Nonomuraea africana: one gene and its partner. The protein of the gene in region 2 binds, or shares a complex with, the protein of the main gene of each other region. Links are inferred from orthologs where the notes say so. Each region holds a gene or a part of one and is shown on either strand. Other genes may lie near its edges. The genes, in order: H4W81_RS29235 and sucB.

Region 1 (12,324 bases), 1.5 Mb from region 2 along the record:
AGCTCCTCGCGCAGCGACTTGACCGTCTCGCGGACGTCCTCCTTGACCTCGCGGGCGATGTCGCGGACCGAGTCGGTGATCTCCTGTTCCAGGTCGGCCAGCTCGTCGAGGCGGGAGTCGAGCTCGGCGCGGCCCTTGTCGGTGATCGAGAACACCTTCTTGCCGTCGATGACCTCGTGCGTGACCAGGCCCTCCTCCTCCAGGCGGGCCAGCCGCGGGTAGATGGTGCCGGGCGAGGGGGAGTAGACGCCCAGGAAGCGGTCCTGGAGCAGCCTGATCACCTCGTAGCCGTGGCGCGGGCTCTCCTCCAGGAGCTTGAGCAGGTACAGGCGGAGCCTGCCGTGGGCGAAGACCGGGCTCATTCCTTCTCCCCCTTGAGCAGCGTGACGTCGGCCGAGACCGTGTTGGCCGTGAGAGAGGCCATTCCACCACCCAGCCGTCCCGACAGCGACCTGGCCGCGGGACGGCCGTCCGCGCGCAGCTCGTCGAAGGCCGAGTCGAGGCGGCCCGAGGTCGAGCGGATCGTGACGTCGCTCTGCGCGTCGTGCGGCAGGCGGACCAGGATGTCGCCGGAGACGCTGGTCAGCGTGACGTGGCCGGTGGGGCGCAGCGCCAGGTCGGCGGTGATCCGGCCGGAGATCGTGTTGGCCCTCAGCCGCCTCGGGACGCCGCCGGCGACGGCCAGGTCACCCGAGACGCTCTTGAACGCCAGGTCGCCCTCCATCGCACGGCTCTCGACGTCTCCGGAGACGGTCTCGGCGCTGACGTCGCCGCTCACGCCGTCCAGGACGATCTCGCCGGAGACGCTGCGGACGTTGGTGCGCCGCTCGAACCCCGCCACCACGGCCGAGGCCGAGACCACGCCGACGCTGAGGCGGCAGTCCTTGGGCACGGTGATCGTCAGGGTGCTGGAGCGCCGGCCCGATCGTTTGAGCCAGCCGAGCAGGCCGTCCCAGGTGAGGTCCTTGTAGGCGATGGTGAGCGTGCCGTCCTCGTCATGGGTGACGATGAGCGGGGCAGAGTCGATCTCGGTGACCTCCAGCGTCGGCGGGCCCTCGCTGGCCAGGACGGCCAGCCGGCCGGCGACGATGCGCACGTGGAGCGCGTTCACCGTGTCGAACGCGAGCTGCTGGGGCTGCTCGATCGTCCAATGCGCCATGGTTCCGTCCTTCGTTCCCGACACGTCCGACACAAGACACGATATGTCGCGTTCGGTGAAAACTCAAGATGTATCGTGTCTCGCGCGGTCGTCACTCCTCGTCGTCGTCGGAGTCGTGCCGGGCCAGCCAGGTCGCCAGGCGCTCGATGGGGGTCTCGAACTCGGGGTTGAGATCCACGAACTCGCGCAGCCGCTCACCCAGCCACAGGATGCTGACCTCCTCCTCCCCGCGCCGCTCGACCAGTTCCTCGATCCCCCTGTCGGTGAAGTACATCTCTCTCTCCTGCTCCCTCGCACCTTTGTCGGTGCGTAACTCTAATGCGCGAGACGGCGTGAACCTTTCGCGGGCGAGCCGGTAAGTACAGGCGTTCGATCACCGCACCGAAAGGCCATATATGTCCCAGCCCGCCGCGACCACCGAGGTCGCCGACGCCGAGCTGATCCGGCGCTCGTGGCAGGAACCTGAGGCGTTCGCCGCGGTGTTCGACCGCCACGCCCCGCAGCTGCACAGGTACGCGGCACGCAGGCTCGGGCCCGACGCCGCGGAGGACGTCGTCTCCGAGACCTTCCTCGCCGCCTTCCAGCACCGCCGCCGCTACGACCCCGAGTACGCCAACGCCAGGCCATGGCTGTACGGCATCGCCTCGAACGTGATCGGCAAGCGGCGCAGGGACGAGCTCTCCCGCTATCGGGCCTACGTCCGCGGCGGCGTGGACCCGGCGGAGATCACCGGAGGGCTGGTCGAGGACAGCGTGTCCACGCTGACCGTCAACCGGCCCCTGGTCGCCGCGCTCGCCGGGCTGAAGGCCGGTGACCGCGACGTGCTGCTGCTGGTCGCGTGGGTCGGACTGAGCTACGAGGAGGTCGCGCGCGCACTGGACATCCCGGTCGGGACGGTCCGCTCGCGGCTCAACAGGGCCAGGAAGAAGGCCCGTCAGGCACTGGAGGACACATGGGAGGACGGCCTCGATGGATGAGATGGACGCGGTGCGGCGACTGTGGGCGGACACGCCCGAGGGATCGGCGGGACACCTCGCCACCAGCCGGGCCCTGCTGGAGCGGGCCTACACGGTGAACCAGGAGGAGCGGGACCGGCGGGTGCGGGGGCCGCGCCGGATCCTCGGCGGGTGGGTGCCGAAGGGCCTGGCCGTCGTGGCCGCGGCGGCCGTGACCGTGCTGGCCGTCCAGGTGATCGTGCCAGGGGCCGCGCCGCCCGCCAGCGCCCGGGAACTGCTCGCCAGGGCGGCGGACGCGGCTGAGGACCAGGGCGAGCTGAGACCGGGCCCCGGCCAGTACCTGCACGTCAGCTCGGTGGCCATGCAGAACCTGATGGTCGGGCCCAGGGACGGCGCCGGAACCCGTCAGGTGATCCTGACGGTCGCCGAGGACCGGTGGGAGCCCGCCGCTCCAGGCCGGCCGTGGCTGGTCAGGGAGGAGCGCAAGTCGGCCGCTCCGGCGCCGGGAAGCGGGCCCGTCCCCTCGGGACCGTGGGACACCGGTGTCGAGGACAGCTACTACGAGTCCTCCTGCGACAGGGCACCCGGTGACGAACTCTCCTATCTGCGGCTCGGCGACTGGCCCACCGACGTGGCCGCGCTGCGCGCCAGGATCGAGAAGGTCGCCGCGAAACAGAGCGGTCCGGAGAACCTGCGCCTGTGGTCGACGATCAGCGGCCTGATCGAGAAGTCCGCCGCCAGGCCCGATCTGGCCGCGCCGCTGTTCGAGGTGGCGTCGAGCCTGAAGGGCATCAGGCTCTTCCCCGACGTCACCGACGCCGCGGGACGGCCCGGCCTCGCCGTCGGCATGGACGAGAGCGAGTACCTGCGCTCCGAGCTGGTCTTCGACAAGGAGACCTACCGCTACCTCGGCACCCGGTACGTGACCACCGCCGACCGGACCCAGACCCCCGGCGGCCACACCTTCGTCGTGCCCAAGGGCACCGTCACCGGCACCGCCCTGCTCGGGGTGGAGCTGGCCGACGCCATGCCCGAGCCCGCACCCGACGCTTCCCGTCTGAAGATCCCCTGCTAGGAAAGGACATCCGCAGCATGTTGCTGATCAACGCCCTTCTGGCGGCCGCTGTCGTCGTCAGCCCGTCACCCGAATACGAGACCGCCTACACCAAGGCGGTCGACCTTGAACAGGCCAAGGTCTCCTGCATGAAGGCGGCGGGGTTCGAGTACCTGCCCGCCGATCACGCCAAGGCCACCTTGAGCGACACCGAGCGCAAGGCCCGCAACGGCGACTACGCCGCCCTGCGGGCCCAGCGGGCGAAGAAGGGCTTCGGCGTCTGGTCCCTGCTCGTCCACCCCGAACCCCTGAGGAACGAGCACCCCAATAACAAGATCGTGATGGCGTTGCCGGAGGATCGGCAGAAGGCATACCAGGCGGCCGAGAACACGTGCTTCGTCGGGGCGGTCAAGAGCGTCCTGGGCAAGGAGGTCAGCTCGCTGGAGGACTACGCCCGCCAGCTCAGCGCCGCGTACGACGAACGGGCCGCCAAGGAGCTCGACGGCTCCGCGAACCTGGTCAAGCTGGGCAGCGCCTTCGCCACCTGCCTCAAGGTCACCGCGGCCAAGCCCACGGACCTGGCCGAGCGCGGCGTCAAGGCCTTCGTCGACGAGCGCACGGAGGTCGCTCGCAAGCAGGGCATGCGGGCTCCGGTCAAGGCCGCGCGCCTGATCCCGAGCCTGACGCCCGACCAGGCGAGGCCGTACCTGAAGAAGGAGATCAAGGCCGCGCTCGACGACCTGGCCTGCGGCAAGGACTTCTACGCCGCCTACTCGCCCGTGGCGTGGAAGCTCCAGCAGAAGGTCTACGCGGAGTTCGGCATGCCCTTCGCCTGGTAGCACCCCAGGGAAAGCGGAACGCCCCGGCCTGTCAAAGGCCGGGGCGTTCTTCGATCTGTCAGCCGAACAGCGCGTGCTGGATCTCCTCCAGCTCCCTGTCATGAGCGGCGTGCGAGCCGGTCGCGGGGGAGCTGTTGGCGGTGCGGGAGACCCTGCGCAGGCGGCGGCCGCCGAACAGGTCGGGGTTCTCCGCCAGCTTCAGCGTGAGGTACGGCCACGGCCCCATGTTGACCGGCTCGTCCTGCGCCCAGACCAGCTCCACAGTGGAGCCGTAGCGGGCGAGCTCGGCGTTGAGCTCGTCCTCGGGGAACGGGTAGAGCCGCTCGAGGCGGACGATCGCGGTGTTCTCGGCGGCCGGCGACTTCTCGCGGGCCGCGATCAGGTCGTAGTAGACCTTGCCCGAGCACAGCACGACATTGGTGACCTTGCCGGGGTCGACCGTGGTGTCGCCGATGACGGGCTGGAAGGTGCCCGCGGTGAACTCGACGGCCTTCGACGTCGCCTTCTTGTGGCGTAGCAGCGACTTCGGCGTGAAGACCACCAGCGGCTTGTGCCTGCCCGACTGCACCTGCCAGCGCAGCAGGTGGAAGTAGTTGGCAGGGGTGGTCGGCTGGGCGACGGTCATGTTGTCGAGCGCGCAGACCTGCAGGAAGCGCTCGATGCGGGCCGAGGAGTGGTCGGGGCCCTGACCCTCGTAGCCGTGCGGCAGCAGCATCACGACGCCGGACTTCTGGCCCCACTTCTGCTCACCGGACGAGATGAACTCGTCGATGATCGTCTGGGCGCCGTTGACGAAGTCGCCGAACTGGGCCTCCCACGCCACCAGCGCGTCGGGCCTGACCACGCTGTAGCCGTACTCGAAGCCCAGCGCCGCGTACTCGCTCAGCAGCGAGTCGTAGACGTAGAACTTCGTGGTGTCCTGGTTGAAGGCCTTGAGCGGGGTGTGGTCCTCACCGGTGAGCCGGTCGACCAGCACCGCGTGGCGCTGGACGAACGTGCCGCGGCGGGAGTCCTGGCCGACGAGGCGGACGGGGTGACCGTCGATCAGCAGCGAGCCGAAGGCGATGGTCTCGCCCATGCCCCAGTCGATGGCGTCCTGCTCGACCATCTGACCGCGCCGCTGGATGATCGGCGCGAGCCGCGGGTGCGGGGTGAAGCCCTCGGGCAGGTTGAGCTGCGTGTCGACGACGCGCTTGAGCGTCTCGTCGGTGATCGCCGTGGGCGTGTCGGCGTGCGACCACTTGACCACCTCGGTGGCGGGCACCTGCAGCTCGCCGGAGTCGGCGGGGTGCTTGGCCGCCTCGCGGACCTCGGTGAAGGCCTGCTCGAGCTTGGCCTGGTAGTCGCGCAGCGCCGACTCGGCCTCCTCGACCGTGATGTCGCCGCGGCCGATCAGGGCCTCGGTGTAGAGCTTCCTGGTCGAGCGCTTGGCGTCGATGATGTCGTACATCAGCGGCTGCGTGTAGGCCGGGTTGTCGCCCTCGTTGTGGCCGCGACGGCGGTAGCAGACCATGTCGATGACGACGTCCTTGCGGAAGGTCTGGCGGTACTCGTAGGCCAGCCTGCCGACGCGGACGACGGCCTCGGGGTCGTCGCCGTTGACGTGGAAGATCGGTGCCTGGATCATCCGCGCCACGTCGGTCGCGTAGACCGAGCTCCTGGAGGAGGCGGGCGAGGTGGTGAAGCCGACCTGGTTGTTGACCACGATGTGCACGGTGCCGCCGGTGCGGTAGCCGCGCAGCTGCGACAGGTTGAGCGTCTCGGCCACCACGCCCTGGCCCGCGAAGGCCGCGTCGCCGTGGACGAGCACGGGCAGGACCGAGAAGCCCTCCTCGCCGCGCTCCAGCAGGTCCTGCTTGGCGCGCACGACGCCCTCGAGGACCGGGTCGACCGCCTCCAGGTGGGAGGGGTTGGCGACCACGGAGGAGATGATGGTCTTGCCGTTCGGCGCGGTGAAGGTGCCGCTGGCGCCCAGGTGGTACTTCACGTCGCCGGAGCCGTGCGCGGTGCGCGGGTCGATGTTGCCCTCGAACTCGCCGAAGATCTGGCCGTAGGACTTGCCCACGATGTTGGCCAGCACGTTGAGCCTGCCGCGGTGGGCCATGCCGATGACGACCTCGTCGAGGTCCTCGCCCGCCGCCTCGCTGATGACCGAGTCGAGCAGCGGGATGAGGGACTCGCCGCCCTCGAGCGAGAACCGCTTCTGGCCGACGAACTTCGTCTGCAGGAAGGTCTCGAACGCCTCGGCCGTGTTGAGCCGCGCGAGGACGTGCAGCTGCTCCTCGCGGTCGGGCTTGGCGTGCGCCTTCTCCACCCGCGCCTGGATCCAGGCCCGCTCCTCGGGGTTCTGGATGTGCATGTACTCGATGCCGACCGTGCGGCAGTAGGAGTCGCGCAGCACGCCCAGGATCTCGCGCAGCTTCATCAGCGGACGGCCGCCGAAACCGCCGGTGGCGAACTCGCGCTCCAGGTCCCACAGCGTGAGGCCGTGCGACTGGATGTCGAGGTCGGGGTGCTTGCGCTGCTTGTACTCCAGCGGGTCGGTCTCGGCCATGAGGTGGCCGCGGACCCGGTAGGCGTGGATCAGCTCGATCACGCGCGCGGACTTGGCGACGTCGTCGTCGTGGGAGGCGGAGACGTCCTGGGTCCAGCGAACGGGCTCGTAGGGGATCCGCAGCGCCTCGAAGATCTCGTCGTAGAAGCCGTCCTCGCCCAGCAGCAGCCGGTGGATCGTGCGCAGGAAGTCGCCCGACTGGGCGCCCTGGATGATCCGGTGGTCGTAGGTGCTGGTGAGCGTCATGACCTTGGAGACGGCCAGGCGCGAGAGCGTGTCGGGCGAGGCGCCCTGGTACTCGGCCGGGTACTCCATCGCGCCGACGCCGATGATCGTCCCCTGCCCGGGCATGAGACGCGGCACGGAGTGGACCGTGCCGATCGTGCCGGGGTTGGTCAGCGAGATCGTGGTGCCGGTGAAGTCGTCGACGCCCAGCTTGCCGGAGCGGGCCTTGCGGACGATGTCCTCGTAGGCCATCCAGAACTGCCGGAAGTCCATGTCCTCGGCCGCCTTGATGGACGGCACGAGGAGCTGGCGCTCGCCGCTGCTCTTCTGCACGTCGATCGCCAGGCCCAGGCCGATGTGCTCAGGCTTGATCAGCGTCGGCTTGCCGTCGACCTCGGTGTAGGAGTAGTTCATCTCCGGCATGGCCTTCAGCGCCTTGACGATCGCGTAGCCGATCAGGTGCGTGAAGGAGACCTTGCCACCACGACCGCGCGCGAGGTGATTGTTGATCACGATGCGGTTGTCGATGAGCAGCTTGGCGGGGATGGCCCTGACGCTGGTGGCGGTGGGCACGGTGAGCGAGGAATCCATGTTGGCCGCCGTGCGCGCTGCGGCGCCGCGCAGCTTGACCTCTTCTGCGCCGGCGGGCACGGGGGTGGAGACCTTGGGCTTCTCGGTTGCGGTGGTGGTCACGGCGGCCTTCGGAGCGGTGGGGGCGGGCGCGGTCGCTGTGCCGTTCGCCGCCTCCCTGGCCGGGGTTCGGCCCGGTCCATAGTCAGGGTTGTAGTCAGCGAAGAAGTTCCACCAGGCCTTGTCAACAGACTCGGGGTCCTGGAGGTATTTCTGGTACAGCTCGTCGACAAGCCATTCGTTCTGACCGAAGCTTGCCAGCGGGTTTGTCCGCGACGACTCAGACGACACGGCGGAAATCGCCCTCTTCCGCAGATCGGCGTTGATGATAGAGAACCTGTCCAAGGCTACTCGCCCAGACCGGCAACGTGCGCCCGTGAGGCGGGGCCACTTCGCCTGATCCTCTCAGGACAGTCCAAAGTGGTCACGCCTCCCTAGTCAATCATGGGGGTGCAGTCATTGTTACCATTCGGTATCAACACTCTGGCGGGAGTTTTACGTCCCGCTAACAATGAGTCTCGTCACTATGCGCACCTCCGGGGTGATCTCGGTCAGCAGGTCGGCCAGTTCCTCCCCGGCCACCTTGAGCTCCTCCAGGGAGAACGGCTCCAGGCGCTCCAGGAGGAAGAGTGCGTCGGTGGTCTCCTCCGTGATCCTGGTGCGCGCCACCTGGCGCCAGTTCCACCGGCGGCAGGTGACGCCGAGGTCGTCGCGCCAGACGACCTCGCCGGGCTCCGGCGTGCCGAGCGCCTCCTCGGACGGCTCGTCGCCCACGGCCCGCACCAGACGCGCCGGGCCCTGGTACCGGTTGAGGTCCTCGCCGCCGATGGGCAGCACGTGCTTGACGCTGATGGCGTTGTAGGCGTCGACGACCTGGTTGATCTCGGGCAGCGGCAGCCTGCGTGAGAGCGCGTCCACCGAGGGCCGCGTCCGCGACGGCTTCGCGCCGAACGCCCGGTAGGCCTCCCGCCACGACTCCAGCTTCTCGTGGTCGTTCGGCACCGGCCGGGCCCCGGCCAGCCAGCCGCGCGACCTGTCGTCGGTCGGGCCGTTGCGCAGGCCGTGCGCGGTGATGGCGAGGACGGCGAAGTCGGGCCGCAGCGCGGTGACAGAGGGATCAACGGTGATGTCGTCTAGCATGTGTCCAGCGTATGACGACCGCGCCGGCCGCCTGAGCGGGACCCGTGCCCCTGGCGTGGAACGCCCTACAGCCAGCCGTGCTCGCGGGCCAGGCTGAACGCCTCGGCCCGGCTCGAGACCCCGAGCTTGGCGACCACCGCCGCCAGGTAGTTGCGGACCGTGCCGCCGGACAGGTGGGTACGGCGGGCGATCACCGCCACCGGCGTGTCGAACTCCGCCAGCCGAAGCACCTCGAGCTCGCGCGGCGTCAGCGGGCACTCGGGCGCGGTCAGCGCGTCGGCGGCCAGCGCGGGGTCGACGTAGCGCCCTCCCGCGTGGACCCGCCTGATCACCTCGGCCAGCGCGCCGCCGGGTGAACCCTTCGGCAGGAAGCCCTTCGCGCCCGCGTCGAGGGCCCGCTTGAGCAGCGGCGGCTTGCCGTACCCGGTCAGGATGACCACCTTGCACGACGGCAGCGCCGCGGCCAGCTCGGCGCTGACCGCCAGCCCGTCGAGGGCGGGCATCTCCAGGTCGACCACGGCCACGTCCGGCCGATGGGCCAGCGCGGCGTCGACGGCGGCCCAGCGGCCCCGCGAGCGGGACGGAGGCCGCGGTCGCGGCGGCGAACAGCCGGCGGTGGACGCCCGGGTTCGCCGAAGGAGTGACCGCCGCGTAGAGCACGCCCGACTGGGCGGCGGCGAACAGCGCGATGCCGGGCGCGCCGAGGACGACCCGCACGGGCTCGGGTTCGCGCAACAGCCCGATGCCGGGCATGACGAGGCTCGCCAGCACGGTCAGGCCCAGTGTCGCCAGGGTCGCGAGCCTGGCTCAGCGCAGCACGCGGGCAATTCTAGGCGGGCGTCCCAGACCGGTGGACCCTGCCAGAACATGGTTGCCAGAATATGGTTCTGGAACAATGGCGAAATGTCGAAGTTTGTGGTGACAGCGGCGAACGAGGCCCAGCGGGCCGCCTGGCTCGGTGGAACGCTCCCCGAGGTCGAGAGGGTCCGGCCGGGCCTGTGGTCGATCCCGGTGCCCATTCCGATCAACCCGCTGCGCTACGTGCTGGTCTACGCGCTCGAACTGCCGGACGGCGTGGCGATCGTCGACGCGGGATGGAACACCGACGAGGCGTACGACGCGCTCGTGGCGGGGCTGGCCGTCGCGGGATACGCGATCACCGACGTCAAGGCGGTGCTGGTCACCCACATCCACCCCGACCACTACGGCCTCGCGGGGCGCGTCCGCGAGGTCTCCGGTGCGTGGATCGCCCTCCACCCCGCCGACGCCCGCCTGCTGCGCGACCGGTACGACGACGACTACGTCGAGACGCTGGTGCAGCAGGAGCGGGCGCTCCTGGTGCGGTCGGGGGTGCCGCAGACCGTGCTCGACACCCTGGCGGGCGCGTCGATGATGATCAGGCACATGGTGACCATGGCCAAGCCCGACCGGCTGGTGGAGGACGGCGACCGGCTCGACCTGGGCGGCTGGGACCTGCGTGCGGTGTGGACGCCCGGGCACTCGCCCGGCCACCTGTGCTTCGTGTCGGAGTCGCGCAGGGTGCTGTTCTCCGGCGACCACGTGCTCGCCAAGATCACTCCGATGGTGGCGGTGCACCCGCAGTCGGCGCCCAACCCGCTGGCCGACTATCTCGAGGCGCTGGTCGCGGTGCGCAAGTTCGAGGTGGACGAGGTGCTGCCGGCGCACGAGTACCGCTTCAAGGAGCTGGCCGAGCGCGTGGACCACGTGATCGGCCACCACGAGGACAGGCTCGAGGAGATCGTCGGCGTGGCGGCCGCGCACGACGGCGTCACCTGCTGGGACATCGCGACCAGGCTCACCTGGTCGCGGCCGTGGGAGACGATCCAGCCGTTCATGCGCCGCGCGGCGAACAACGAGACCCTCGCCCACCTGGTGTGGCTGGAGGCGAAGGGGCGGCTGCGCCGGACGCGGGGAGAGGCGGACCGCTGGCATTCCATGTAAAACTAGTCGGGAAAGTGTCAATGGCGGGTGACGGTGTGGCGGCCGGTGGCGACCGGCAGGTCGAGCATGGTGCGGATGCCCGGAGGGGCCGCGCACAGGGCGGGGATGTTGTTGACGGCGCGGGCCGCGGCCGCGGCGAGCCCGTGCGAGACATCGTCCACGGTCACCGTCATCTGCGGCACGCCCTCGATGTGGATGGCGAACCCGGGGTCGGGCCAGCGGCGCACCCTGGTCGAGTCGGCCTTGTAGACGCACTCGACGGTCATGAACGGGCGTCCGCGCACCAGCCCGGAAAAGACCCAGCGGGAGGCACAGACCGTGCCCTCGCGCACCAGCCCGGCCGCGATCTCGAACTCCTCCGTCGCCAGCTCGAACTCGTCGCTCTCCTCCACCTCGTCGAGACGCACGTCGAGCGCGTCGGCCACGAGCTGCACGCTCTCGGCGAAGAGCGCGCGCTGGAAGGCCCGGTACGGCCTTACCGCCGCGGTGTAGTCCTTGGCCGACCGGGTGAAGCCGACCAGGTCGATCACGATCTGCCTGGAGGGATGGCCGCGGAAGTCGGAGGACTCGCGCACGTAGATGTGGTCGACCCTGTTCGACAGCCCGGTGAGGGCCAGCGGCAGGAAGTCGCTCATGAAGCCGGGGTTGATGCCGGTGCCGTGGAGGGAGCTGCCGCCCTGCTTGCAGGCCTGCTCGAGCCGTTCGACGATGCCGGGGCCGTACGAGCGGGGATAGACGAAGCCGGTCGTGGTGATCACGTTCTTGCCCGAGGAGAGCAGCGCGCAGATCGTCTCGACGTCGGAGGCCTGGTCGCGCCCGAAGTAGGAGGCGGGCAGCGGCATGTGCAGCACGCAGTCGGCGTCGAGCGCCATGATCCGCTCGACGTCGTCGGTGCAGGTGACGCCGGCGGGGGGCCTGCCGACCAGCTCGCCCGCGTCCACGCCCACCTTGTCGGGGTCGTAGACCAGGACACCCGCGAGTTCGAACTCCGGTCTGCTCAGCACGCTGCGCAGCGCGTAGCGGCCGACGGTGCCAGTGGCCCACTGGATCACGCGGAGGGGCGGCTGTGTGGGCATGCAGAGCCTCCAGCCCGGATGGTGGGCGGGGCCGTTACAGGGAGGGGTGTCGTCGTTGACCGCCGCCCTAGCGGGGTCAAGAACTCTAGCAGAAATCCGGCTGGCTGATCACTGTCCGCGACGGCTTCATCGGGATATTGTGCCTTACTAGAATGTTGTTCTCCTAGGTGGAGGGTTCGCATGCTGCGGTTCGACGGAAAGGTCGCCATCATCACGGGCGCCGGGCACGGCCTCGGCCGCTCGCACGCGCTCCTCCTGGCCGAGCGCGGCGCCCAGGTCGTGGTCAACGACCTCGGTGGGGCGCTCGACGGCACGGGCGCGTCGACGGGCCCCGCGGCCGAGGTCGTCGAGCTGATCAGGAAGAACGGCGGTCAGGCGGTCGCGAACGCCGACAACGTCGCCACCCCCGAGGGCGCGAAGGCGATCGTCCAGTCGGCGGTCGACGCGTTCGGCAGGGTCGACATCGTCGTCAACAACGCGGGCATCCTGCGCGACAAGTCGTTCGGGAAGATGACGGTCGAGGAGTTCGACGCGGTGCTCGCGGTGCACGTGCGCGGCTCGTACCTGGTCAGCCAGGCCGCCTACCCCTACCTCAAGGAGCAGGGCTACGGCCGCATCGTCAACACCTCCTCGCCCGCGGGGCTGTTCGGCAACTTCGGCCAGGCCAACTACTCCACGGCCAAGATGGGCCTGGTCGGGCTGACCAAGACCCTGGCCATCGAGGGCGCG
Region 2 (11,160 bases):
GCGATCCCCAGCCATGTAGGAGCCGTCGCCGATGGCGCGCCTGATCGCCCCCGCCACCTGCTCGTGCAGGGGGCGAGGGTCGTTGAGATCAAGGGTGAGCAACATGGTGCTATCAACAGTAGCACCATTTTGATGGGCGGTATTGGTAGGATGAACCCCTGTTTATGAATAAGCCGCCAACCGTGGATAGCATCGGTCTACGTGACCACTGTGCGGCTGAACTCAGCAGATCCCGTCTCGTTCGACACCGACGCCCTGGTCGTCGGATTCCTGTCCGGCCCACAGGGCCCGCGCTCCTCGATCGAGGCGGTCGACGGTGCCTTCGGCGCCGCGCTCGCCACTGTCGCCTTCACCGGCAAGGCCGGTGAACTGGCCAAGATCCCCACGTTCGGCGCCATCACCGCGCCGCTGCTGGTCGCCGTCGGTCTCGGTGAGTCCGCCGACCAGGAGGGGCTGCGCCGCGCCGCCGGCGCGGCCGTCCGCTCGCTCGCCGGCACCGCCCGCGCCGCGCTCGCGCTCCCCGCGTCCTCGGCGGAGGAGGCCGAGGCGGTCGCGCTGGGCGGCCTGCTCGGCGCCTACGGCTTCGACAAGTACCGCACCAACGGCGAGCAGAAGGCCCCCGTCGCCGAGATCGAGGTGCTGACCTCGGCCGGCGGTTCCGCCGAGCGCGTCTCGATCATCGCCGACTCCGTCTCGCTGGTCCGCGACCTGGTCAACACCCCGCCCTCCGACCTGTGGCCGGCCAAGTTCGCCGAGATCGCCGAGCAGGAGGGCGGCAAGGCCGGCCTGAGCGTCGAGGTGCTCGACGAGAAGCAGCTCAAGGAGGGCGGCTACGGCGGCATCATCGGCGTCGGCCAGGGCTCGGCCAACCCGCCGCGGCTGGTCCGCCTGGCCTACACCCACCCCGAGGCGGCCAAGACGCTGGCCTTCGTCGGCAAGGGCATCACCTTCGACTCGGGTGGCCTCTCGCTCAAGCCGTCCGCCGCGATGGACTGGATGAAGTCCGACATGGGCGGCGCGGGCGCGGTCTTCGGCGCCCTCGTCGGCATCGCCCGCCTCGGCCTCAAGGTGAACGCCGTCGGCTACCTCTGCCTGGCCGAGAACCTGCCGAGCGGCACCGCGACCCGCCCCTCCGACGTGCTGACCAGTTACAGCGGCAAGACCGTCGAGGTGCTCGACACCGACGCCGAGGGCCGCCTGGTCCTCATGGACGGCATCGCCCGCGCCGCGGAGGACGACCCCGACCTGATCGTCGACGTCGCCACCCTGACCGGCGCGCAGATCGTCGCCCTCGGCTGGCGTACGGCCGGCGTCATGTCCAACGACGACGCGGTCCGCGAGCACGTCGTCGAGGTCGCCAACGCCGTGGGCGAGGGCGCGTGGGGCATGCCGCTGCCCGAGGAGCTGCGCAAGGGCCTCGACTCCCCCATCGCCGACATCGCCAACCTCCAGCCCGAGCGCTGGGGCAGCATGCTGGCCGCCGGCATCTTCCTGAAGGAGTTCGTGCCCGAGGGCAGGCGCTGGGCGCACATCGACATGGCGGGCCCCGCCTTCAACAAGGGCGAGCCGCACGGCTACACCCCGAAGGGCGGCACCGGCGCCATCACCCGCACCCTCATCGGACTGGCCGAGAGGGCCGCAACGGGCCTTAACAAGTGAAAAGATGACGGCATCACCATCCGACAAGGAGCTTTCCTGTGGCCTACGACATCGTCGTCCTAGGTGGCGGTAGCGGTGGCTACGCCTGCGCCCTGCGGGCGGCAGAGCTGGGCAAGACGGTCGCGCTGATCGAGAAGGACAAGATCGGCGGCACCTGCCTCCACCGGGGTTGCATCCCCACCAAGGCCCTGCTGCACTCGGCAGAGATCGCCGACGAGACCCGCGAGAGCGAGGCCTACGGCGTCAAGGCCCGCTTCGACGGCATCGACGTGCCCGGCGTCCACGCCTTCAAGGACAAGATCGTCACCCGGGCCTGGAAGGGCGTTCAGGGCCTGCTGAAGTCGGCGGGCGTCACGATCGTCGAGGGCGAGGGCAAGCTCGTCGGCCCCAACCGCGTCCAGGTGGGCGCGGAGGTCTACGAGGGCGGCAGCATCGTCCTGGCCACCGGCAGCGCGCCCAAGTCGCTGCCCGGCCTGGAGATCGACGGCGAGCGCGTCATCACCAGCGAGCACACGCTGAAGATGGACCGCGTCCCCACCTCCGTCATCGTGCTGGGCGGCGGCGTCATCGGCGTGGAGCTGGCCAGCGTCTACCGCTCCTTCGGGGCCGAGGTCACGATCGTCGAGGCGCTGCCCCACCTGCTCCCGCTGGAGGAGGAGTCGAGCTCCAAGCTGCTGGAGCGGGCCTTCCGCCGCAGGGGCATCAAGTACGAGCTGGGCGTCTTCTTCGACAGCGTCAAGACCACCGACACCGGCGTGGTCGTCACTCTGGCCAACGGCAAGACCCTCGACGCCGAGCTGCTGCTGGTGGCCGTGGGCCGCGGCGCGGTCAGCGCGGGCATCGGCTTCGAGGAGCAGGGCGTCACGATCGAGCGCGGCGCCGTGGTCGTCGACGAACACTGCCGCACCAGCGTGCCGGGCGTCTACGCCATCGGCGACCTGATCCCGACCCTGCAGCTGGCGCACGCCGGCTTCGCCGAGGGCATCATGGTGGCCGAGCACATCGCGGGCCTCAACCCGCCGCCGATCGACTACGACGGCGTGCCGCGCATCACCTACTCCGACCCTGAGGTCGCCTCGGTGGGCATCACCTCCAAGCAGGCGGCCGAGCGGGGCATCGAGATCGTCGAGCAGGTCTACGACCTGGCCGGCAACCCCAAGAGCCAGATTCTCGGCACCTCGGGGGCCGTCAAGGTCCTCGCCCAGAAGGACGGCCCCGTCGTCGGCGTCCACATGGTCGGCCGCCGCATCGGCGAGCTCGTCACCGAGGGCCAGCTGATCTACAACTGGGAGGCCCTCCCCGCGGAGGTCGCCCAGCTGATCCACGCTCACCCGACCCAGTCCGAAGCCATGGGCGAGGCCATGCTGGCGCTGGCCGGCAAGCCCCTGCACGTCCACAACTAAGAACTCGAGGAAGACATACCCATGCCGGTCTCCGTACAGATGCCCCAGCTCGGCGAGAGCGTGACCGAGGGCACGGTAACCCGTTGGCTGAAGAAGGAGGGCGAGCGCGTCGAGGCCGACGAGCCGCTCCTCGAAGTGTCGACCGACAAGGTCGACACCGAGATCCCGTCGCCGTCGGCGGGTGTCCTGACCAAGATTGTCGTCGCCGAGGACGAAACCGTCGAGGTCGGCGCCGAGCTTGCGATCATCGACGAGCACGGCACCGAGGGCGCCCCCGCCGCGGCTCCCGAGGCCGCCCCCGAGCCCGAGCCCGAGCCGGAGCCCGAGCCCGAGCCCGCTCCCGCGCCGGTCTCCTCGATCCCGCAGCCCGCGCCCGCCGCCCCGCAGGCCGCGCCGGCTCCTGCTCCGGCTCCCGAGCCCGTGCAGGCCCAGGCTCCCCAGGCTCCCGCGCCGGCTCCCGAGCCCGTGCAGGCCCAGGCGCCCGCCCAGGCGCCGAGCCCGCTGCCTTCGGCCGGTGAGAGCCCCTACGTCACGCCGCTGGTGCGCAAGCTCGCCAACGAGCACGGCGTCGACCTCGACTCGCTGAACGGCACCGGCGTCGGTGGCCGCATCCGCAAGCAGGACGTGCTCGAGGCCGCCAAGGCACAGCGTGAGCAGGCCGCGCCCGCGCCCGCCGCGCCCGCCGCCCCCGCCGCTCCCGCCGCCCAGGCGCCCGCCGCCCCCGCGGCCGCGGCCGCTCCGGCTCCGGCGGCCGCCGCTCCCGAGGCGGTCCAGGTCGACACCACGCTGCGCGGCCGTACCGAGAAGATGACGCGTCTGCGCCAGACCATCGCCAAGCGCATGGTCGAGTCCCTGCAGACCGCGGCCCAGCTCACCTCGGTCGTCGAGGTGGACGTCACGAAGATCGCCCAGCTGCGCAACCGCGCCAAGGACGAGTTCTTCCGTCGTGAGGGCGTCAAGCTGACCTTCACGCCGTTCTTCGCGATGGCCGCCGTCGAGGCGCTCAAGCAGCACCCGAAGCTGAACGCCACGATCAACAACGAGACCAACGAGGTCACCTACTTCGACGTCGAGAACCTCGGCGTCGCCGTCGACACCGACCGCGGCCTGCTCGCGGCGGTCGTCAAGGGCGCGGGCGACCTCAATCTGGCCGGTCTCGCCCGGAAGATCACCGACGTGGCCCAGCGCACCCGCGACAACAAGGTGACGCCCGACGAGCTCACCGGCGGCACGTTCACGCTGACCAACACCGGCAGCCGCGGCGCGCTGTTCGACACGCCGATCCTGAACCAGCCGCAGGTCGGCATGCTCGGCACCGGCGCGGTCGTCAAGCGTCCCGTCGTGCTCGACACGCCCGAGGGCGAGGTCATCGCGGTCCGCTCGATGGTCTACCTGGCGCTGACCTACGACCACCGCCTGGTCGACGGCGCCGACGCGGCCCGCTTCCTCACCACGATCAAGCGCCGCCTGGAGGAGGGCCGCTTCGAGGCCCAGCTGGGCCTGGCGTAACACCCGAGGTGGCAGCATCGGGCGCCCGCGGAGCTCTCCGCGGGCGCCCGCTCCCGTTCCACCGCCCGTACGGCAGGCGCGACGACCTCGCGGCGTAGGGTGGATGAATGGCGATCATCGTGACAGGTGCGTCGGGGCTGCTCGGAAGCGCGCTGGTCGCGGCGCTGAAATCCGATGGCCACCAGGTCGTACGGCTGGTGCGCCGGGAGCCGCGCAGCGCGGAGGAGTCGCGCTGGGACCCCGGGCAGGAGTTCGTCGACAGGACCGTGCTCGAGGGCGCCCACGCGGTGGTGCACCTGTCGGGCGCGAGCCTCGGCGAGCGGCGCTGGAGCGAGGCGTACAAGCGGGAGATCGTCGCCAGCCGCGTCGAGAGCACCAGGACACTGGCCACCGCGCTGAAGGGACTCGAGCGGCCGCCCGAGGTGCTGCTGTCGGCCTCTGGAGTGGGCTTCTACGGCGACACGGGCGACCGGGTGACCGACGAGAGCGGGCCGCGCGGCGAGGGCTTCCTGGCGGAGCTGTGCGAGTGCTGGGAGGAGGAGGCGGCCGTCGCGGAGGAGGCGGGCGTCAGGACGGTACGGCTGCGCACCGCGATCGCGCTGAGCGGGAAGGGCGGGGCGCTCAGGCAGATGCTGCCGGTGTTCAGGATGGGGCTCGGGGCGCCGCTGGGTTCCGGGCAGCAGTGGTGGGCCTGGATCTCGCTGGACGACTGGGTCCGCGCCGCCCTCCATATCCTGAAAAATCGGGATCTGGTGGGGCCGGTCAACCTAACCTCCCCCGAACCGGTGACCAACAAGGAGTTCACGAAGGCGCTGGGCAGAGCCCTGAAGAAGCCGACGATGCCGATCCCCGTGCCCGGTTTCGCGCTGCGCACCGCGCTCGGCGGCTTCGCGGACGAAGGGTTGCTCATCGGGCAGCGAGCCGTACCGGCGAAACTACTTGACACGGACTTCAGGTTCCTGCATCCGACCCTCGACGATGCGCTGACCGCCGTACTCTAGTGAGCCATTCGTCCGACTCAACCGTGGGGGTTACACAATGAGCAGGTCAGGACAGTCGCACATCCTCGCCATCGGCGGCGGGTCCTTCAGGCAGACCGACCGCTACGGTTTCATCGCGGCCAGCCCGCTGCTGCGCTACGCCCTTGACCTCACCGGCCAGGACCGGCCGAAGCTGGGCCTGCTGGCCACCGCGACCGGCGACGACTCCGACTGGCTGCTCAAGATGTACGGCGCGTTCGCGGGCTGGGACGTCGAGGTGAGCCACCTGACGGTCTTCCCGATGCCCAATGTCGAGGACCCGAAGGCCTGGATGCTCGAGCAGGACATGATCTACGTCAGCGGCGGCAGCGTGGCCAACCTGGCGGCGCTGTGGCGGCTGCACGGCCTTGACGAGGCCTTCGAGGAGGCGTGGAAGGCGGGCGTGGTGCTTGCGGGGCAGAGCGCGGGCGCGCTGTGCTGGCACGTCGGCGGCAACACCGACTCCTTCGGGCCCAAGCTGCGCACCTGGGCCGACGGCCTGGCCCTGCTGCCCTACTCCTGCGGCGTCCACTACAACTCCGACCCGCAGCGCCGCGAGCTGCTGCAGGCGTCGGTCGCCTCCGGAGAGCTGCCCGCCGGCTACGCCGCCGACGAGGGCGTCGGCCTCCACTACGTCGGCACCGAGTTCATCCAGGCCGTCACCGTCGACCCCGCGGGCTACGCCTACCGGCTCGAGCACGACGGGGCGGGCGGGGTCAAGGAGTTCAGGATCGAGCCGAGGCTTCTCACCGCATGACGGCTGAGCTGGGGCAAAGGAAGTCCCACGGGCGCGTTTCTTGTGAGTAACCTTGGTCTGTGGCGAAGCTGACGATTGTCCGTCTTGGCGTGGACGTGCCCTACGAGCAGGCATGGGCGCTCCAAAGACGCGTCCACTCCCACCGGGTCGCGGGGTCGCTCGGAGACACCGCGCTGCTGCTGGAGCACGCACCCGTCTACACCGCGGGCAAGCGCACGGCGGCGCACGAGCGGCCCGCTGACGGCACTCCCGTCGTCGACGTCGACAGGGGCGGCCGCCTCACTTGGCACGGGCCCGGCCAGCTCGTCGGTTATCCGATCATGCGGGTCGGCGACATCGGGGCCTACGTCCACGCGCTCGAGGACGCCATGATCCAGATCTGCGCCGACTTCGGCGTGAGCGCGGGCCGGATCGAGGGGCGCAGCGGCGTCTGGGTGGCCGGCGACGGCGGGCCCGACCGGGCGCTGGGCGCGGTCGGCATCAGGATCGCGGGCGGCGTCACGATGCACGGCTTCGCGCTCAACTGCGCCAACGACCCCAGCTGGTTCAACAGGATCGTGCCCTGCGGCATCGCCGGCGCCGCCGTCACCTCGCTGTCGCAGGAGGCGGGGCGGCGCGTCGTGGTCGACGAGGTCATGCCGTACGCGGAGAAGCGGCTGGCCGAGGCGCTGGAGGCGGAGCCGTACGAGATGCACGAGGAGGACCTTCTCCAGGCGGTGGCCAGACAGCGCTGACCCGTCGGCTGACACCGTCGGCCGACATCGTCAGCTGACACCGTCATGGGCCGCCTCTAGGATCGGCGGCATGCGACGGATCGCCGCGCTCGTCCTTTCCCTCGCTGTCCACGCGCTGACCCTCGGCTTCGTCGTGCTCGGCGGGTAGATCGCGTCGCCTCTCCCTCGTTGTTCGTGTCGTGGCCGCTCGGCGCCTTCCTCGTCGCGGTCATCGGCACCGAGCTGAGCGGCCAGTACACCAGAGCGGCAGGCGGGTTCGGCCTCATCACGTGAGAGACTTGACTTCTCCCCGCCATGAATGAATGACGGGGATTCTCCCGCCTCGCGACGGGATGGTTACTGCTGCTTCTACGCCGCTTGCGCGGTGGAGGTTTCGGGCGGTGCCAGGATCGGGATTGCCTTTCCTGGTCTTACCTGCCCTTCACAGTCGTTTCGGGTGTCCACCAGCCCGGCGGCCACGTCGTTCGGGGACCGAAGGCGGATGCCTTCGGCGAGGATGTTGAGCGCGGCCGCGAAGTCACGGTCGTGGTGTTCGCCGCACTGCCGGCAGTCCCATTCGCGGACGTCGAGGGCGAGTTTCCCGACCTGCCAGCCGCAGCACGGGCAGAGCCGGGAGGAGGGATACCAGCGGTCGATCCGGATGAACTCGCGCCCGTACCGGGCGGCTTTGCCCTCCAACAGGCGCAGGAACGAGCCCCAGGAGGCGTCGGTCGTGGCGGGACTTGAAGACGGGCAGGCCCATCTTCGGACCCCGGCGCTTGCCGTTCACCGACTCGAAGAAGTTCTTGTACGCCACGTCGAGGTCTCGTAGCGACTGCTGCAACGGCACCGGGGAGACTTCCCCGAGCCACTCCCGCTCCGGGGTCCGCTTCGCGGCGGTGATGCACATCTTCTGCAACTCCACGCCGCCGATCCGGGTCCGGTCGGCCTTCCAAGCGGCTTTGCGCCGCGCGAGCGCGTCGTTCCACACCGCGCGGACACACCCGAACGTCCGGGCCAGCGACTCCCGCTGGGGCGCGTCCGGATACAGCCGGTAGTTGTAGCGCAGCTTCACCGAACACCACCCCCCTTTCGCGACCTTGACGTCCCACGAACTCGAACACGTTATCGTCTGGCCGGTGACCGTGTCAGACGAATACCGCGGGGACGTGTTCACCGCTCCGATCTGAGGCCGAGGCTTTCTGCGGACCTTAGGTAAGCTGAGACGGTGACCGTTGCTCCTGAAGGCCGTAAGCTCCTCCGCCTGGAGGTGCGAAACGCCGAAACCCCTATTGAGCGCAAGCCCCCGTGGATCAAGACCAAGCTCAAGACCGGTCCCGAGTACACCGAGCTGAAATCGCTGGTGCGCAGGGAGGGCCTGCACACGGTCTGCGAAGAGGCCGGCTGTCCGAACATCTACGAGTGCTGGGAAGACCGCGAGGCGACCTTCCTCATCGGCGGTGACCAGTGCACCCGCCGCTGCGACTTCTGCCAGATCGACACCGGCAAGCCCAAGGAGTACGACAAGGACGAGCCCCGCAGGGTCGCCGAGTCGGTGCAGCAGATGGGCCTGAAGTACGCCACGGTGACCGGCGTCGCCCGTGACGACCTGCCCGACGGCGGCGCCTGGCTCTACGCCGAGACCGCCAGGCAGATCCACTCGCTGCTGCCCGGCTGCGGCGTCGAGCTGCTGGTCCCCGACTTCAACGGCGACCAGGCGCAGCTGGAGGAGGTCTTCTCCAGCAGGCCCGAGGTCTTCGCGCACAACATCGAGACCGTGCCGCGGATCTTCAAGCGGATCCGTCCCGCCTTCCGCTACGAGCGCTCCCTCGACGTGATCACCAAGGCGCGTGAGGCGGGGCTGGTCACCAAGTCCAACCTGATCCTGGGCATGGGCGAGGAGCGCGAGGAGATCGTCCAGGCGATGCGCGACCTGCACGAGGCCGGCTGCGACCTGCTGACGGTCACCCAGTACCTCCGCCCGACGCCGCGCCACCACCCGGTGGAGCGGTGGGTGAAGCCGGAGGAGTTCGTCGAGCTGCAGGCCGAGGCAGAGGCGATCGGCTTCGCCGGGGTGCTGTCGGGGCCGCTGGTCCGCTCCTCCTACCGCGCGGGGCGCCTCTACCAGCAGGCCATCGCGGCCCGCCAGACCGCCTGAGCGAAACCGCCGAAGGACCGCGTCCCACCAGGGGCGCGGTCCTTTGCGCATCCCACAGGTAACGCAATGGTCACAAACCTATCGATCAGTCGGTTTTCTGGTGAACACTGACGGCGTGGACTTCGACGAACTGATCAACCAGCTGGACCTCTCCACCAAGATCCGCCTGCTCACCGGCGCGGACATGTGGTCGCTGCCCGCCGTTCCCGAGATCGGCCTCGACCGGCTCGTGATGAGCGACGGGCCCATCGGCGTGCGGGGCGAGCAGTGGACCTCCGCCGACCCCTCGATCGCCCTCCCGAGCCCCACCGCGCTGGCCGCCACCTGGGACGTCGGCCTGGTCCGCCAGGTGGGCCGCCTGCTCGCCCAGGAGGCCAGGCGCAAGGGCGTGCACGTGCTGCTGGCCCCTACCATCAACCTGCACCGCTCCCCCCTCGGCGGGCGACACTTCGAGTGCTTCTCCGAGGACCCCTACCTCACAGGCGAGCTGGGCGCGGCCTACGTGGAGGGCGTGCAGGAGGGCGGCGTCGCCACCACGCCCAAGCACTTCGTGGCCAACGACTTCGAGACCGACCGCTTCACCGTCGATGTCAAGGTGAGCGACAAGGTGCTGCGCGAGGCGTACCTGGCGCCGTTCGAGCGGGTGGTGCGGGCCGGGGCGTGGGGCCTCATGACGGCCTACAACTCGGTCAACGGCACCACGATGACCGAGCACACGGACCTGGTGAACGGCGTGCTGAAGCGGGAGTGGGGCTTCGACGGCTACGTCGTGTCCGACTGGACCGCCGTGCGCTCCACCGAGGCGGCGGCCGAGGGCGGCACCGACGTGGCGATGCCGGGCCCCTTCGGCCCGTGGGGCGACAAGCTCGAGGAGGCCGTGCGCGAGGGACGGGTGCCCGAGTCGGTCGTCGACGACAAGGTCCGCCGCATCCTCCGCCTGGCCCACCGGGTCGGCGCCCTGCGCCCAGGGCCCGACCGGCCCGCGGAGCCCGCCGCGATCGACGGGGTGGCGCTGGCGCGGGAGGTGGCCGCGCGCTCGTTCACACTGCTCAAGAACGACGGCGAGGTGCTGCCCCTCACGGGGGTGCGGACCCTGGCGCTCATCGGGTCGGCCGCCGACGAGGCGCGGATCATGGGTGGAGGAAGCGCGCAGGTCTTCCCCGACCGCACGGTCTCCCCGCTGGAGGGCCTGGGGGCGCGCGGCGAGGTGCGCTACGCCCTCGGCACCGACCCGAGGGTACGGCTGTCGCCGCTGGCCGTACCGACGACCGCGCAGTTCCTCGACGCCGAGGGACAGGTGCTCGCCGAGCACCCGCTGGCGGCGACGGAGGCGCGCTGGGTCGGCCAGCTGCCGCCCGACGTGGACGGCGACCGGCTGAGCGCGGTACGGCTGCGCGCCACCTACACCCCCGACGTGACCGGCACGCACGAGCTGTCCGTCGCGGGCGTGGGTCCCTTCACCGTGCACGTCGACGGCGCACCCGTCTTCGACGCGACCATCGAACTGGAGGGCGACGACCCGGCCGCGGCGTTCCTGTCGCCGCCCGAGCGGCGCGTCGCCGTCGAGCTGGCCGAGGGCACGGCGTACGAGCTGGAGGTGACCCATCCCGCAGGGGCGTTCGGCGGCATGGCGTTCGTCGCCTACACCCTCGGCCACGCCAACCCCTCTCCCGGCGACGACGTGCTCATCGCGCAGGCGGTGGAGGCGGCGCGCGCGTGCGAGGTGGCCGTGGTGGTGGCCTCCACGACGCTCGAGGTGGAGAGCGAGGGCTTCGACCGCCAGGACCTGCGCCTGCCAGGACGTCAGGACGAACTCATCGCCGCCGTCGCGGCCGCCAACCCGCGCACGGTCGTGGTCGTCAACGCGGGCTCGCCGGTCGAGATGCCGTGGATCGACGACGTGGCCGCGGTGCTGCTCACCTGGTTCCCCGGGCAGGAGGCG

Evidence for each region.
Region 1: sucB (region 2) and H4W81_RS29235 share a complex: the UniProt entries of both Escherichia coli proteins name them as parts of the 2-oxoglutarate dehydrogenase (OGDH) complex. The link is inferred for Nonomuraea africana from one-to-one orthologs.

The regions. Positions count from the first base shown.
Region 1 is NZ_JADBEF010000001.1:6,166,523-6,178,846, reverse strand. What follows is about bases 3,867-8,013. They hold H4W81_RS29235 (multifunctional oxoglutarate decarboxylase/oxoglutarate dehydrogenase thiamine pyrophosphate-binding subunit/dihydrolipoyllysine-residue succinyltransferase subunit), read right to left. Parts: upstream 7,709-8,013; coding sequence 4,067-7,708; downstream 3,867-4,066. Other genes in these bases: H4W81_RS29230 (B3/B4 domain-containing protein), read right to left, coding at 7,913-8,013; H4W81_RS29240 (hypothetical protein), read left to right, coding at 3,867-4,008. Outside these bases: H4W81_RS29265 (PadR family transcriptional regulator), read right to left, coding at 1-362; H4W81_RS29260 (DUF4097 family beta strand repeat-containing protein), read right to left, coding at 359-1,159; H4W81_RS29255 (DUF6104 family protein), read right to left, coding at 1,251-1,433; H4W81_RS29250 (RNA polymerase sigma factor), read left to right, coding at 1,555-2,136; H4W81_RS29245 (CU044_5270 family protein), read left to right, coding at 2,129-3,190; more of H4W81_RS29240, read left to right, coding at 3,208-3,866; more of H4W81_RS29230, read right to left, coding at 8,014-8,557; H4W81_RS48840 (response regulator transcription factor), read right to left, coding at 8,623-8,889; H4W81_RS29220 (MBL fold metallo-hydrolase), read left to right, coding at 9,461-10,519; H4W81_RS29215 (NAD(P)H-dependent amine dehydrogenase family protein), read right to left, coding at 10,537-11,595; H4W81_RS29210 (SDR family oxidoreductase), read left to right, coding at 11,776-12,324. UniProt on the Escherichia coli protein: E1 component of the 2-oxoglutarate dehydrogenase (OGDH) complex which catalyzes the decarboxylation of 2-oxoglutarate, the first step in the conversion of 2-oxoglutarate to succinyl-CoA and CO(2).
Region 2 is NZ_JADBEF010000001.1:4,632,139-4,643,298, forward strand. What follows is about bases 2,345-5,327. They hold sucB (2-oxoglutarate dehydrogenase, E2 component, dihydrolipoamide succinyltransferase), read left to right. Parts: upstream 2,345-3,083; coding sequence 3,084-4,571; downstream 4,572-5,327. Other genes in these bases: lpdA (dihydrolipoyl dehydrogenase), read left to right, coding at 2,345-3,062; H4W81_RS21915 (TIGR01777 family oxidoreductase), read left to right, coding at 4,679-5,327. In the rest of the region: H4W81_RS21895 (GntR family transcriptional regulator), read right to left, coding at 1-105; H4W81_RS21900 (leucyl aminopeptidase), read left to right, coding at 202-1,659; more of lpdA, read left to right, coding at 1,698-2,344; more of H4W81_RS21915, read left to right, coding at 5,328-5,572; H4W81_RS21920 (Type 1 glutamine amidotransferase-like domain-containing protein), read left to right, coding at 5,610-6,347; lipoyl(octanoyl) transferase LipB, read left to right, coding at 6,407-7,081; H4W81_RS49405 (zinc ribbon domain-containing protein), read right to left, coding at 7,430-7,759; lipA (lipoyl synthase), read left to right, coding at 8,289-9,218; H4W81_RS21940 (beta-glucosidase), read left to right, coding at 9,334-11,160. UniProt on the Escherichia coli protein: E2 component of the 2-oxoglutarate dehydrogenase (OGDH) complex which catalyzes the second step in the conversion of 2-oxoglutarate to succinyl-CoA and CO(2).